Regions from separate parts of the Mesorhizobium sp. M1027 genome, predicted to be linked through region 1. Evidence: predicted binding sites of a transcription regulator. Region 1 holds the regulator's gene; the other holds the start of a gene.

The links. Region 1 encodes PhoB, which activates phosphate uptake and scavenging genes when phosphate is short. Its sites were predicted from a motif close to TGTCATNNANCTGTCAT; they were not measured.
Region 2: the regulator PhoB is predicted to act here: its motif matches at 3,639-3,655, upstream of NKH50_RS24435 (RNA degradosome polyphosphate kinase).

The regions. Positions count from the first base shown of each region.
Region 1 covers NZ_JAMYMW010000010.1:142,949-150,467, forward strand. The annotation lists gene NKH50_RS20375 (sugar ABC transporter permease) at 1-141, opposite strand, end outside; gene xylF (D-xylose ABC transporter substrate-binding protein) at 286-1,326, opposite strand; gene NKH50_RS20385 (ROK family protein) at 1,611-2,855, shown strand; gene phoB (phosphate regulon transcriptional regulator PhoB) at 2,865-3,554, opposite strand; gene phoU (phosphate signaling complex protein PhoU) at 3,571-4,278, opposite strand; gene pstB (phosphate ABC transporter ATP-binding protein PstB) at 4,311-5,114, opposite strand; gene pstA (phosphate ABC transporter permease PstA) at 5,111-5,962, opposite strand; gene pstC (phosphate ABC transporter permease subunit PstC) at 5,966-6,955, opposite strand; gene pstS (phosphate ABC transporter substrate-binding protein PstS) at 7,015-7,519, opposite strand, start outside.
Region 2 covers NZ_JAMYMW010000014.1:54,093-61,611, reverse strand. The annotation lists gene ppx (exopolyphosphatase) at 1-1,365, opposite strand, end outside; gene NKH50_RS24435 (RNA degradosome polyphosphate kinase) at 1,365-3,566, opposite strand; gene NKH50_RS24430 (zinc-finger domain-containing protein) at 3,716-3,961, shown strand; gene NKH50_RS24425 (FAD-dependent monooxygenase) at 3,981-5,213, shown strand; gene NKH50_RS24420 (TIGR02117 family protein) at 5,229-5,900, opposite strand; gene NKH50_RS24415 (metal-sensing transcriptional repressor) at 6,005-6,268, shown strand; partial or broken gene NKH50_RS24410 (cation diffusion facilitator family transporter) at 6,274-7,227, shown strand; gene NKH50_RS24405 (multicopper oxidase domain-containing protein) at 7,322-7,519, opposite strand, start outside.

The DNA of each region.
Region 1 (7,519 bases):
GACCAACAGCGCGCCGACCATGCCGAGCATGCGGGTGTCGATCTCGGTTGCCTTGAGAAACCGGGCAACGATGCCGAGCTCGGATTCCCGCGCCCGGTCCGCCGTGCTGTCGACCGGCGTGTTGGAAGTCGTGTCGGTCATCATGTTTCTCCCGCCGGGTTGCCGTCTGCCGCGGATGCCGGAAGCAGCCTAGAAATTATCCGCCGGAAGCGGAAAAACAATTCTTTTTGAAAAAAACGCCGCGGCATTACAGCCGCGGCGTTCTCTACGCTTGGAAACGACGGATCAGTTGCAGACCGCAACAGTGCCAGCCGCCACGCCGGCGCAGACCTCTTCTTTCTTGATCCAGCCGGCGTCGATGACGACGTTGAGGTTATCCTTGGTGATGGCGACCGGAGTCAGGAACAGCGACTTGACCGTGTTGCCGCCGGGCGTGGTGAAATCCTTCACGCCGGCAATGTCGGTCATCTGCTTGCCGTCGGCAAGCTGCGAGGCGATCTCGGCGGCGTTCTTGCCGAGCTCGCGCGCGTCCTTCCACACCGACACGGTCTGTGTGCCAAGCGCGATGCGGTTCAGCGCGGCGTGGTCGCCGTCCTGGCCCGAGACCGGAACCGATCCGGCCAACCCTTGTGCTGTCAGCGCGGCGACGACGCCACCGGCGGTGCCGTCATTGGCCGCGACCACGGCATCGACCTTGTTGTCGTTGGCGGTCAGGAACTGTTCCATGTTCTTCTGAGCGTTGGCCGGCAGCCAGCCGTCCGTATAGGCCTCGCCGACATTCTTGATCTTGCCGCTGTCGATGGCCTCCTTCAGCACCTCCATCGAACCGGCAAACAGGAAATCGGCATTCGGATCGGAACCCGAACCCTTGATGAAGACGTAGTTGCCTTCCGGCTTCACCTTGAAGACTTCGCGGGCCTGCATGCGGCCGACCTCCTTGTTGTCGAAGGTCAGATAGAACACGTCCTTGTTCTCGATCAGCCGGTCATAGCCGACGACCGGGATGCCTTCGTCCAGTGCCTTCTGCACGGCCGGCCCGATGGCCGAGGCATCCTGTGCGAGGATGATCAGCGCATTGGCACCCTGCGAGATCAGGCTCTCGACGTCGGTGAGTTGCTTGCCGGGGTTGGACTGTGCGTCGGCGGAAATATACTTGTCGCCGGCGGCCTCGATGGCCGCCTTCATTGCGGCCTCGTCGGTCTTCCAGCGCTCTTCCTGGAAGTTCGACCAGGAAACGCCGATGAGCTTGTCTTTCGCCTGCGCCACCGACGCCAGCGCCAGCGTCATGGCGACACCCGCCAGAATGGCGGCCGTGAATTTCTTCATCATATCCTCCCTGCGCCGCGTACGGCGTGACCAATTGCTCAACGACCAGCTTAGAAGCTCTAATTTTTTCGAGCCTCGAAAAAATACTGGCCCGATCTCCGGCTGCTGTCAACATCGATTCTGATGGATTTTGATGACTGTGCGAGTTTTTTCGAGCGTCGGAATAAACGATGACAGCGCCACCTGCATCTGACACTATTTGCCGCATCCGACACTATTTGTCGGACATTACCGACGGCTTCCGGTTCATGAGCGGCCGCGGCAACCGGGAGGAAAGCAAAACGATGTCGGTCGGAATCCGCCATGACGATTTGCGCCGGCGCAACCGGGCGATGGTGATCTCGGCGGTGCGCCGGGCCGGCCAGCCATCGCGTACGGAGATCGCAGCCACCACCGGCCTCAGTCATTCAACCATATCGGCGATCTCCTCCGACCTGATACGGGAAGGCATCCTCGCCGAGAGCAAGGCAAGTGAGCCCGTTTCGTTGAAACGCGGTCGTCCACAGGTCGGCCTCGCCCTCAACCCGGAAGCGGCGGCGGTGCTGACTGTGGTGTTGTCGCTGAATTTCCTGTCGGCCGCCATTATCGACTATGCGGGACAGGTGGTCGCCGAGGAACAGCGCCGGCTGGACACGCTGACCATGCCGCGCGACGAGCTGATCCGCGAATGCATGGCCATCGTCCGGCGCCGGCTTGAGGACCCAGACCTTGACGTCCGCAGTGTCGCCCGCATCGCCCTGGCGATTCAGGGCATTACCGACTCCCCTGCACGCGCCATGCTGTGGTCGCCGATCACGCCGCAGACCGACATCGCCTTTGCCGACATGCTGGAGGACGAATTCGGCATCCCGGCCACGGTGGAGAACGACTGCAATATGATGGCGGTGGCTTTGCGCTGGCGCAATCCGGATCGCTATCGCGACGACTTCATCGCCATCCTGCTTTCGCATGGCATCGGTATGGGGCTTGTGCTGAAGGGCGAACTGTTCACCGGGACGCATTCCTCGGGCGGCGAATTTGGCCACATGATCCATCGTCCGGGCGGAGCGCTCTGCCGTTGCGGGCGGCGCGGCTGCATCGAAGCCTATGCCGGCAACTATGCCATCTGGCGCAACGCCAGGCAGATGAGCGAAGACAGCGAACCGGTCGCCGACGTCGGCGACGCCGACATGCGCGCGCTGGCCGCCCGCGCGCGCGAGAAGGATGGGCCGGAACGCGAGGCCTACCGCAAGGCCGGCGAAGCGCTGGGTTTCGGTCTCGGCTCGCTGTTCGCGCTGATCGATCCGGCACCGGTCGCGATGGTCGGCGCCAGTGCCGCCGCCTTCGATCTGATCGAGCCGGCCTTGCGCAAGGCCATCGCCCAGACCGCCGGCGGCCAGCACTCGGGCTCGATCTCCTTCGATACCGAGCCGAACGAATTGCCGCTGATCCGCGAAGGCTGCGCGATGCGGGCGTTAAGCTTCGTCGACCAGGAGATTTTCGCGCCGGGCGCGCAAATGAGGCCCGGCGTCAGAAAGAACGTCGCCTGACCAGGCGGGTCAATCTTCCCTGATCGCATAGCCGGCACCGCGGATGGTGCGGATGACATCCGGCATGCGGCCGTTATTGACGGCTTTGCGCAGCCGCCCGACATGCACGTCGACGGTGCGTTCGTCGATATAGATCGTCTCGCCCCAGACATTATCGAGCAACTGGCTACGCGAGAAGACGCGGCCCGGATGCCGCATCATGAACTCGAGCAACCGGAATTCGGTCGGCCCGAGCCGGATCTCGCTCTTCTTGCGATAGACCCTGTGCGATTCGCGATCGAGCACGATGTCGCCGACCTTCAGCACGCTGGACAGCACTTCCGGCTTGGCGCGCCGCAGCAGCGCCTTGACCCTGGCCATGAATTCCGGTGTCGAAAACGGTTTGACAAGATAGTCGTCGGCGCCGGTCGAAAGACCGCGCACCCGGTCGCTCTCCTCGCCGCGCGCGGTCAGCATGATGATCGGCAGCCGCTCGGTTTCGGGGCGCACGCGCAACCGGCGGCAGAGCTCGATGCCGGAAACCGCCGGTATCATCCAGTCGAGCACCAGAAGGTCGGGCACATTCTCCTGCAAACGGATCTCGGCTTCGTCGCCGCGTGTCACCACCTCGACCTGGTAGCCTTCGGATTCGAGATTGTAGCGGAGCAGCACGCCCAACGGCTCCTCGTCCTCCACCACCATTATGCGTGGTGCGATCATCGGCTGGGCACCCCCATCATGTCACCGGCGCGGACATTGTCGTTTCGTCCTGCTTCGGACGGTTGACCGGCAATTGCTCGCCGGTCAGCACATAATACGCATTTTCGGCGATGTTGGTGACATGGTCGCCGATCCGCTCCAGATTCTTGGCGCAGAACAGCAGATGCGTGCAAGCGGTGATGTTGCGCGGATCCTCCATCATGTAGGTCAACAGCTCGCGGAACACCGACGTGTATTTGACGTCGATGCGCTCGTCGGCGGCACGCAGCTTGGCCAACGCGGCCGCATCGCCTGCAGCATACTCCTCGATGACGCCCTGCACCTGGATGAGCACCAGCTGCGCCATCGCATCGATGGAATGCGATAGGTCGCGCGGCGTGACGCTGAGGCCGACCGCGCTCACACGCTTGGCGATATTCTTGGCAAGGTCGCCGATGCGTTCGAGGTCGCCCGCCATGCGGATCGCTCCGACGACATGGCGCAGATCGTGAGCCATTGGCTGGCGCTTGGCGATCAGGGTGATGGCGCGGTCGTCCAGTTCGCGTTGACGCGCGTCCATGATGGCGTCGTCAGAGACGACGCGTTGCGCCAGCACGTTGTCGGAATTCAACAGGGCCTTGGTCGCCCCGCCGACCATCGAACCGGCGAGGTCGGCCATGTCGCGGATCAGCTTGCTGATCTGCTCGAGATCCTCGTCGAAAGAAGCGACTGTGTGTTCGCCCATGGTCCTGTCCTCATATGCATGATCGGAACGGCTCAGCCGAAGCGGCCAGTGATGTAGTCCTGCGTGCGCTTCTCGCGGGGCGACGTGAATATCTTCTCGGTCCGGTCGAACTCGACCAGTTCACCCAGATACATGAAGGCGGTCTGGCGCGACACGCGCGCCGCTTGCTGCATGTTGTGGGTGACGATGACGATCGTGTAGTCGGCTTGCAGCTCGTCGATCAGTTCCTCGATCTTGGCCGTCGACAGCGGGTCGAGGGCCGAAGCCGGTTCGTCGAGCAGAATGACTTCCGGCTTCACTGCCACGGTGCGGGCAATGCAGAGCCGCTGCTGCTGGCCGCCGGACAGGCTCAAGCCGCTGGCGTTTAGCTTGTCCTTGACCTCGCTCCACAGCGCGGCCCGCTTCAACGCTTGCTCGACGCGGCCGTCCATCTCGGACTTGCCGAGATTCTCGTAGAGCCTGACGCCGAAGGCTATGTTCTCGTAGATCGACATCGGGAACGGCGTCGGCTTCTGGAATACCATGCCGATCTTTGTCCTGAGGAGGTTGAGATCCTGCGACCGGTCGAGAATGTTCTTGCCGTCGAGCAGCACCTGGCCCTCGGCGGTCTGTTTCGGGTAGAGCTCGTAGATGCGGTTGAAGACGCGCAGCAGCGTCGATTTCCCGCAACCCGAAGGGCCGATGAAGGCCGTGACGCTGCGCTCGGGCAGCGACAGGCTGATGTCCTTCAGCGCCTTGCTCTGGCCGTAGTAGAAGTTGAGGTTCTTGACCTCGATCTTCGTCTTCTCGGTGACCGTTTCGGTCATCGTCATGTCCGGAGACAACATCTGTGTCATCTGTCCTCTCTGCGTCCGGTAAGGCTGCGGGCGAGGATGCTCAAGCCCAGAACCGTCAGGGTGATTATGAGTGCGCCGGTCCACGCCAGTTGCTGCCATTCCTCGTAAGGGCTGAGAGCGAACTGGAAGATGGTCACCGGCAGGCTGGCCATCGGCGCGTTGATATTGCTGCTCCAGAACTGGTTGTTGAGCGCGGTGAAGAGCAGCGGCGCCGTCTCGCCGGAAATGCGTGCTATCGCCAGCAATATGCCGGTGACGATGCCGGACAATGCGGCGCGGTAGGCGACCGAACGGATCACCACCCAGCGCGGCGCGCCGATCGCGGCACCGGCTTCACGCAACGCGTTCGGCACCAGGTTGAGCATGTCTTCAGTGGTGCGCACGACCACCGGAATGACCAGGATGGCAAGCGCCACGGCGCCGGCAATGGCCGAGAAATGTCCCATTGGCCGCACCATCAATTCATAGACGAACAAGCCGATGATGATCGACGGCGCCGACAACAGGATGTCGTTGATGAAGCGGACGACGGTGGTGATGCGCGAAAAGCGTCCATACTCGGCCATGTAGGTTCCCGCCAGCACGCCGATCGGCGTGCCGACGACAACGGCGATGATCGTCATCAGCAGGCTGCCCGCGATGGCATTGAGCAGGCCGCCGGCCTCGCCCGGTGGTGGCGTCATCTCGGTGAAGACCGCGAACGAAAGCCCGGCTGTGCCCTTATAGACCAACGCACCGAGGATGAGCGCCAGCCAGGCAAGCCCGATGCCGGCGGCGACGACGCAAAGCGCCATCATCACCGAATTCCTGGCTTTGCGGCGGCTGTGGAGCGATGAGGATGTCGACATCGGTCAGGCTCCCGTACGGGCGTCGATCCGCATCAGCATATAGCGGGCGGCGGCAAGGATCAGGAAGGTGATGACGAACAGGATCAGGCCGAGCGCGACCAGCGAGGAGGTGTAGAGGTCGCCGTCGGCCTCGGTAAATTCATTGGCGATGGTCGCCGAAATCGTCGTGCCCGGTGCGAACAGGGAGGCACTGATGCGATGCGCGTTGCCGATGACGAAAGTCACCGCCATGGTTTCGCCGAGTGCCCGGCCGAGGCCAAGCATGACGCCGCCCATGATGCCGATGCGGGTATAGGGAATGACCACGCGCCGGGTCACTTCCCAGGTCGTGCAACCGATGCCGTAGGCCGATTCCTTCAGCACCGCCGGCACCGTATCGAAGACATCCTTGGTGATCGAGGTGATGAAGGGCAACACCATTATGGCGAGGATCAGCGCCGAGGTCAGAAGGCCGATGCCGTAAGGAGGGCCGGCGAAAAGGCTGGATAGTCCCGGCACGCCGTGGAAGATGTTGATGATGAAGGGCTGTATCGTCGTCTGCAGGAATGGCGCGAACACGAACAGGCCCCAGATACCATAGATGATCGAGGGAATGCCGGCCAATAGCTCGACCGCTATGCCGATCGGGCGCCTGAGCGGGCGCGGGCAGAGCTCGGTGAGAAAGATCGCAATGCCGATGCCGATCGGAACCGCGATCAGGATGGCGATGGCCGCCGTTACCAGGGTGCCGTAGATCGGCGCCAGTGCGCCAAATTTTTCCGTGACCGGATTCCAGCTCTCAGTCGTCAGGAAAGAAAAGCCGAAGGACGACAGCGCCTGCCATGAGCCGGCAAACAGCGAGATCGCGACACCGCCGAGGATGACCAGCACAAGGATTGCGGAAGCGCGGGTGAGTCCGCGAAATATGGCATCTGTGAGCGCGAAGCGCCGCACCGTAGCGTCCCTGGCCCGGGCTGCTGCAGATGATGGCATGGCATCGGAAGCGATGGTCATTGGGTCCTCGCGATTAAAGGCAACAGGGAGGGCGCCGTCGACGCCCTCCCTGGAGGAGATTACATAGCCGAGTAGAGCGGCTTGCCATCGTCGCCGACGACTTCCTTGGCCCACATGGCCTTGACGCTCTCAACCACCTTGTCGGGCATCGGAACGTAGTCCAGCTCGCCGGCCATCTCGTCGCCCTTGTCATACGCCCAGGCGAAGAATTTGAGCGCTTCGCCGGTGGTCGCGGCGTCGTCCGGCTTCTTATACAGGAGGATCCACGTCGCCGCCGTCATCGGCCAGGACTCGGCGCCCGGCTCATTGGCGAGGATCACCCCATAGCCCGGCTGCGAGCTCCAGTCGGCATTGGCCGCTGCCGCCGAGAACGCGGCTGCGGTGGGCTCGACCTTCTTGCCGTCCTTGTTGATCATGTCGGTGTGGGTGAGCTTGTTCTGCTTGGCGTAGGCGTATTCGACATAACCGATCGCGCCGCCGGTCTGGGAGACGTTGTTGGCAACGCCCTCATTGCCTTTGGCGCCGATGCCGACCGGCCATTCCACGGCCTTGTCGACGCCAACC
Region 2 (7,519 bases), on a different contig from region 1:
TCGCGGCATGACGCCGGGCATTGCCGCGCTCAGCAAATAGACGACGCGCAGCAGCGCGGCCAGCACGCGGGCGCGCTCGAGATAGCGCGGTGTCGCCAGCCCGCGGATTTCCGGAGCGGCTTCATTGAACACGCCCTCGTGACGAAACAGGCTGACAAGCGCCAGGAAGGCGCGGCCGGGATGGTCGACGCCAATAAAAGAGGCGTGAGCGATGATGTTGAGCGATTGCTTGCCGCGATATTCGGGATGGGCACGCCAGCCGATATCGGCGAGCAGGCAGGCGGCGTGGCGGTAGCGCGCCTCATCCCTGGTTTCGTCGATGCCGAAGGCGGCGAACGCCTTGCCGGTCCATTCGACAAGCTCATGCGCGTGGTCGACCGAGCGCGAGCGCAGGCGGGCAAGCTCTTCCGCAGCCGAGATCAGCGGATCGGCCTTCTGCTCGGCCTTATCGAGCAGTGAATAGAGAAAGCCCTCGCGCACGCCCAGCGCCGACACGATGATCTTCGACGGCTGCATCGCCGCCATGATCTCCTGCAGCACGATGGCGCCATAGGGCAGCAGCGAGCGGCGGTTCTTGGAGATGCCCTCGATGCCTTTGATCTTATCGATCTCGGCTTTGGCGACCTGCCGGAGGAAGTTCGCGGCGCTTTCGATGCCGATCTCGTAGTGGTGCATGACGCCGAGCGGGTAGTTGGTCATTTCCATGTGCAGCCGGGCGAGGTTTCGCCAGGTGCCGCCGACCGTGTAGAAGGCCCTGCCCTGCCCGCCCTTCAGCAATTTCGCCCGCGCCAGTTGCTCGCGCGTGATCCTTGCCGCCTGGGCCAGCGAGTTCTTCGCCATGTCCTGCAGGCGCAAGCCGCCCAACGGCAGCGTGATGCCGTCACCGATCGTCTCACCGTCGATATCGATCAGTTCGAGGCTGCCGCCGCCAAGGTCGCCGGCGATGCCGTTGGCCGGATGGAAACCGGAGATGACGCCGAGTGCCGAATAATGAGCTTCCTCGCGACCGCTCAGCACCTGGATCTCGGTCCTGAGCACATCCTCGGCGCGGTGGATGAAGTCGGGGCCGTTGACCGCCTCACGAGCGGCGGCGGTCGCCAGCACATACATGCGCTCGGCGCCGGCCTGGTCGGAGAGCGCGCGGAAGCGGCGGAACTCTTCCATCGAACGTGTCACCGCCTCGGGATCGAGCTTTCCGGTCGAAACGATGCCGCGGCCGAGGCCGGCCAGCATCTTTTCGTTGAACAGCAAGGTCGGCGAGCGCGCCAGCCCCTCATAGATCACAAGACGGATCGAGTTCGACCCGATATCGATGATGGACAGCGGTCGGCGGTCCTGGAGCCGGCCCTGGGACGCTGAAATCATCAGCCCGTCGCTGCGTTCTGTTTCTTGCGGCGTTTGAACTGCGCGATGCGCTTGGGCGCATGCGACTTCAACGCATCGCCCCGTCCGGACAGGCTCGGATTGGTCATGAAATATTCCTGCGCGTTGAACGGTTCCTCGCCCTCCTCCAGCACGACGCGCCGGGAGGTTCCATCAGCCAATACGTCGAAACTTTGCTGGTTGTCCATGATGTTGCCGAGCATGATCTGGCCGAGCACCTGCTCATGCACAGTTGGATTGGTGATCGGCACCATGGTCTCGACGCGGCGGTCGAGATTGCGCGGCATCAGATCGGCCGAGGAGATGTAGACGATCGCCCCGTCCGAGGGCAGGCCGTGGCCGTTGCCGAAGCAATAGATGCGGCTGTGCTCGAGGAAGCGGCCGACGATCGACTTCACCCTGATGTTCTCCGATAGGCCGGGCACCTGCGGTCTCAGACAGCAGATGCCGCGCACGACGAGATCGATCTCGACGCCGGCGCGGCTGGCATCGTAGAGCGCATCGATGACGATCGGGTCGACCAAGGCGTTCATCTTCATCCAGATGCGGGCCGGTCTGCCCTCCAGCGCGTGGCTGATCTCATCCGAAATGTGCTGGAGGATGCGGTCGCGCAGCGTGAACGGCGAGATGGCCAGCCGCATCTGCTCGGCCGGCTCGGCATAGCCGGTGATAAAGTTGAACAACTGGGCGACATCGCGCGCGATTGTCGGGTCGGTGGTGAAGAAGGACAGATCGGTGTAGATGCGGGCGGTGACCGGGTGGTAGTTGCCGGTGCCGAGATGCACGTAATTGCGCAGCCTGCCGTCCTCGCGCCGCACGACCAGCGACATCTTTGCGTGGGTCTTCAGTTCGAGAAAGCCAAAGACGACCTGGACGCCGGCGCGCTCGAGGTCGCGCGCCCAGCGGATGTTGGCCTCCTCGTCGAAGCGCGCCTTGAGCTCGACCAGCGCCGTCACCGACTTGCCGGCTTCCGCCGCATCGACCAAAGCCCGTACGATCGGGCTGTCGTTGGAGGTGCGGTAGAGCGTCTGCTTGATCGCCACCACTTCCGGGTCGGCCATTGCCTGGCGCAGAAACTGCACCACCACGTCGAAGGATTCGTAAGGGTGGTGGACGATGATGTCCTTCTCGCGGATCGCGGCAAAACAGTCGCCGCCATGCTCGCGGATGCGCTCGGGAAAGCGCGGATTGTAAGGCGTGAACTTCAGATCGTCGCGGGCGACGGCGACGATCTCCGAGATCTGGCTGAGCGCCAGCGGACCGGTGAGCACGCTGATCCGGCTGGCCGAGACGCCGAGCTCGCCGGCGACGAAATCGCGCAATTCGGCCGGCATCGACCTGTCGAACTCGATGCGGATGACCGAGCCGCGGCGTCGCCGCTTCAGCGCCGTCTCGAACAGCCGCACCAGATCCTCTGATTCTTCCTCGACCTCGATATCGCTGTCGCGGATGATGCGGAACGTGCCGGAGCCCTTGACCTCATAGCCGGGGAACAGCTTGCCGATATAGAGACTGACCGCCTCTTCGAGTGGAATGAAGCGGACATGATGCTTGCGATCCGGCAAACGGATGAAGCGCCTCAGCGCCACAGGCAGGCGCAGAAGCGCGCTCATTTCCTCGCCGTTCTTGCGATGGCGCAATTGCAGCGCCATCGAGAAACCGAGATTGGGAATGAACGGAAACGGATGCGCCGGGTCGATCGACAGCGGGGTCAGGACCGGAAATACCTGCTCCTGGAAATGGTCCTCGAGCCAGGTCTTCTCGTCCTTGGTCAGCGCATCGCGGGTGATGCTTTCGATGCCTTGTCTGTCGAGCAGCAGCATCAGCGCCGAAAGGCTGTTCTGCTGGTCCTCCTGCAGGCGCTCGACCTCGCGCAGCAATTGTTCGAGCTGCTGCTCGGGAGTGCGCCCATCCGGGCTCTTCAGCACGATGCCCTCGCGCACCTGGCCGGCAAGACCGGCGACGCGGACCATGAAGAACTCGTCGAGGTTGGCGGCCGATATCGACAGAAAGCGCACGCGCTCGAGCAGCGGATGATTTGCGTTCAGCGATTCCTCGAGCACGCGCCGGTTGAATTGCAGCCAGGAAAACTCGCGATTGACGAAGCGGTCGGGATTGCCGCCTTCGTGGCTCGCGGCCTCGACGGTGATGAATTCGTTCTGGACCGGCTTCAGTTCGTTCATGGTTTCCGCTCTTCCCACACCGTTCGACGACCACAGCCTTAACCGGCTTAACTTATCCTCTGACAGGCTTTTGCGACAGTTTCATTTCATCGATCTTGCAAAGAGATGGGTTATGATCCAGATGCAATCGACAAGATCAGGAGACGACGATGGCAGGCGGTTCCATTCCCCATTTCCAGAACGATGCGGGCTATCCGGCAATCGACATCGGCGTCAAGGAATTCATGTGCACCGGCGCCAATCCGCCTTTCGACCACCCGCATGTATTTCTCGATATGGGCGACGACAATGAAAAAGTCTGCCCCTATTGCTCGACGCTCTATCGCTATTCGCCCAAGCTGAAGGCATTGGAAACGCAGCCGCCGGGCTGCCTCTATATCGACCAGGCCGCCTGATACTTCCGCGACAAGCCTGATGCGACAAACGCAGTCCCGGCAGGTGGTCATCGCCGGGGCGGGCGTCGCCGGGCTGACCGCGGCACTGGCTTTCGCCGAGCGCGGCTATCGGATAAAACTGTTCGAACAGGCGCAGCATCTCGAGGCTGCCGGCGCCGGCATCCAGCTTTCACCCAACGCGACACGCATCCTTCGACAATTCGGCGTACTCGATCGGCTGCTGCCGACGGCGGTGCGGCCGGAGACGGTCGTGCTGAAGGATGCCGTCACGCTGCGCGAGCTGGCGCGCGTACCGCTTGGCCAGGTAGCTGAAACGCGCTGGGGGGCACCCTATCTCGTCGCCCACCGCGCCGATCTGCAGTCAGCGCTGATGGAGCGGATAGCCGAGCGCTCCGAGGTCGAGCTTGCCACCGGTGCCCGCGTCGGCGGCGTCGCAACCGGACCGAATGGCATCACCGCAACAGTCGAGATTGCCGGCACGACCATCGAAACCGAAGCATCGTTGCTGGTCGGAGCCGATGGCGTCTGGTCGTCGGTGCGAGAAACGCTCGCCCGCGAGGCGGCCGATTTCCGGAGAAGCCGCTTCTCGGGCGAGCTTGCCTGGCGCGCAACGGTGGCCGCGGACAGCCTCGCCGGACAAGCCTTCAGGGTGATCGGTGCGCCGGATTGCGTTACCGCATTCCTCTATCCAGGCTTCCATATGGTCGCCTATCCGGTCAGCCGTGGCGCGGTCTTCAACCTCGCGGCCTTCACCAAGGGCGAGCGCATCGCCGAGAGCTGGTCGGGGCATGCCGACCCCGCCATCCTCGCCAGCGCCATGCGCGGTACCGCGCCGGCGCTGGTCCGTCTGGCGAGCGAGGCCACGCCATGGACGGCATGGCCGATCCATACCGTCGAGCAGCGGCGGTGGACGACGCCGGAGGGCATAGCGCTGATTGGCGATGCGGCGCATGCGATGACGCCGTTTGCCGCACAGGGAGCGGCGATGGCGATCGAAGACGCGGTAACCCTTGCCGGTTTCGTTGCCAGCTCGCCTGCCGACCTCAGCAACGCGCTTGTCGCCTGGGAACAGGCGCGGCGGCCGCGCGTATCCCAGGTCGCCCGCCGCGGCGCCCTCAACCGCCTCGCCTGGCATGCGGCCGGGCCGGTGGCGATGGCCCGCAACCTGTTCCTGGCGATGCGCTCACCCGAAAAACTCGCCGCTGATCTGGACTGGCTCTATGGCTGGCGGGCGGACGCTCGGCGGTCCTAAGTCATCGGAGCCTTGTCAATTGTAAAGCCGCATCGACAGGCTAAGCGAGGCCGGCAGCGGGTTCCACCAGCCGGTGCGCAGGCCGGCGGTGCGCAGTGCCGCCGCCGCCCAGGTGTTGCAGCCGACCAGCGCGTTGAAATGGCCATTGGCTTCGAAGAAACGATCGAAACGGGAGTAGGCCGCATCCTCGATCGGCATGGCCCCGTTCGGTCCCTGCTGAAAACTCGCTGCAATGAAATCGAGCAGCGCCGCAAAGCGTTCCTCACTTACGTCGAAGCCGGCGACGTCGGGATGCGGCTCGGCGATTTCGCCTGAAATGTCGACATGCATCACCGAGGCATCGACGGTCAGCGCCTTCATCACCGGCACTGCCTTCAGTTCCGACCAGGTCGGCGTCTCGAGATAGAAGGCGCGGCCGCCCCAGCCGAAGACGATGTAGCGGACCTCCGCCATGTCGGCCGGAATGCCGGCATCGACCAGGAAGTGGAAGCGCCGGCGCACATCGTCGTCGACCGGGATGGCGATGTCGGTGTGGATCGGATTTTTCAGCACCACGATGTGGTGGCTTGTGCCGATCGGATCGGCAGCGGCCGCCGGCCAGAGCGGGCGCGGCAGCAGCGTGCCCAGCGCCACCGCAAGGACTGCTGCAACGACCAGCAGGCCGAGAAAACGAGCAAGCTTCTTCATGGGGAAGGCATAGGCCAAGCAATGTTCAAGGTGAAGCCTCTCCGGAAATTGCACAGCTGACTTAGAGCTTGACGCGTATCCTCCCGGGGAGGATATGCAGAGGCATGTCAGATCACCTCCACGCTTCGCATCCTTCCATCATAAAGCGCCTGAAGCGCGCGCAAGGCCACCTCGCGGCGGTGCTGGCGATGATCGAGGCGCATCGCCCTTGCGTTGATCTGGCGCAGCAGCTTCATGCCGTCGAACGGGCCATCAGCAGCGCCAAGCGCGAGCTGATCAACGATCACATCGAGCATTGCCTGACGGACAGCGTCGAAACCGGCGGCAACTCGCTGGCGGAGCTCAAGCAGCTGGCGAAATATCTATGAATGCCATCGTAGCCCGCATTCTGGAATGGCTCGGGTTCGGCTCGCACGCCGCACATCATCACGGCGATCACGGTCCGCACGGCCACAGCCATGGCGTCATCGATGCGACAATTGCCACCACCGATCGGGGCATCTGGGCAATCAAATGGTCGTTCGTGATCCTGGCGATCACCGCAGCATTGCAGATGGTCGTGGTTGTGCTGTCGGGGAGCGTGGCATTGCTGGCCGATACGATCCATAACATCGGCGATGCGACCACGGCGATCCCGCTATGGATTGCGTTCGTGCTGGCGCGGCGCAAGCCGTCGCGGACCTTCACCTATGGCTTGGGCCGGGTCGAGGATCTGGCCGGCATCATCATCGTGCTCATCATCCTGTTCAGCGCTGTAGTCGCCGCCTACCAAGCCATCGACAGGCTGATCAATCCACAAGCGGTGACGCACCTGGGCTGGCTGGCGGCGGCGGGCATTGTCGGCTTCCTCGGCAACGAGGCGGTTGCCGTGTTCCGTATCCGTGTCGGCCGCGAAATCAACAGCGCGGCACTGATTGCCGACGGCTATCACGCCCGCACCGACGGACTTACCAGCCTTGCCGTGGTCATCGGAGCCATCGGCGTCTGGCTCGGCTTTTCCTTGGCCGACCCGATTGTCGGCCTGCTGATCACGATTGCGATCTTCGGTATCGTCTGGCAATCGGCCCGCTCGGTGCTGACCCGCATGCTGGATGGAATCGAACCCGGTGTGATGGATGAAATCCGGCATGCCGCCGAGCACGTTCCGGGCGCACGCATTGTCGATGCCAAGGCGCGCTGGATCGGTCATAGATTGCACGCCGACATCGCAATTGCCGCAGACGAAACCCTGCCGCTCTCGGAAGCGAACAACATCGCGGCAGCGCTGAAGGACGAACTGTCCCAGCATATGCCGGCCTTGGTTACGGCGAATGTGCGGTTTTCAACCGAACGTGGAGAGAACGACCATCCGCACCCTCACGAGACGTGCATGACGAAAACCACGGCCACGAGCACTGACGCTCCTTTTTAGACGGCTACGGTCAGGTGACATCGATGACGACCATCAGCCCGCCTCCGCCCTTCTCCTCGACATTGTTGTTCGTGGTGTGATGCGGGATGTGGCAATGGATCAGCCATTTGCCCGGACGCTGCGCCTTCCAGATCACGTCGTAGCGCTGACCCGGCCCGACATTGACCGTATCGGCAAGGAAACGACCCAAGGCAGGGATCGTTTCGCC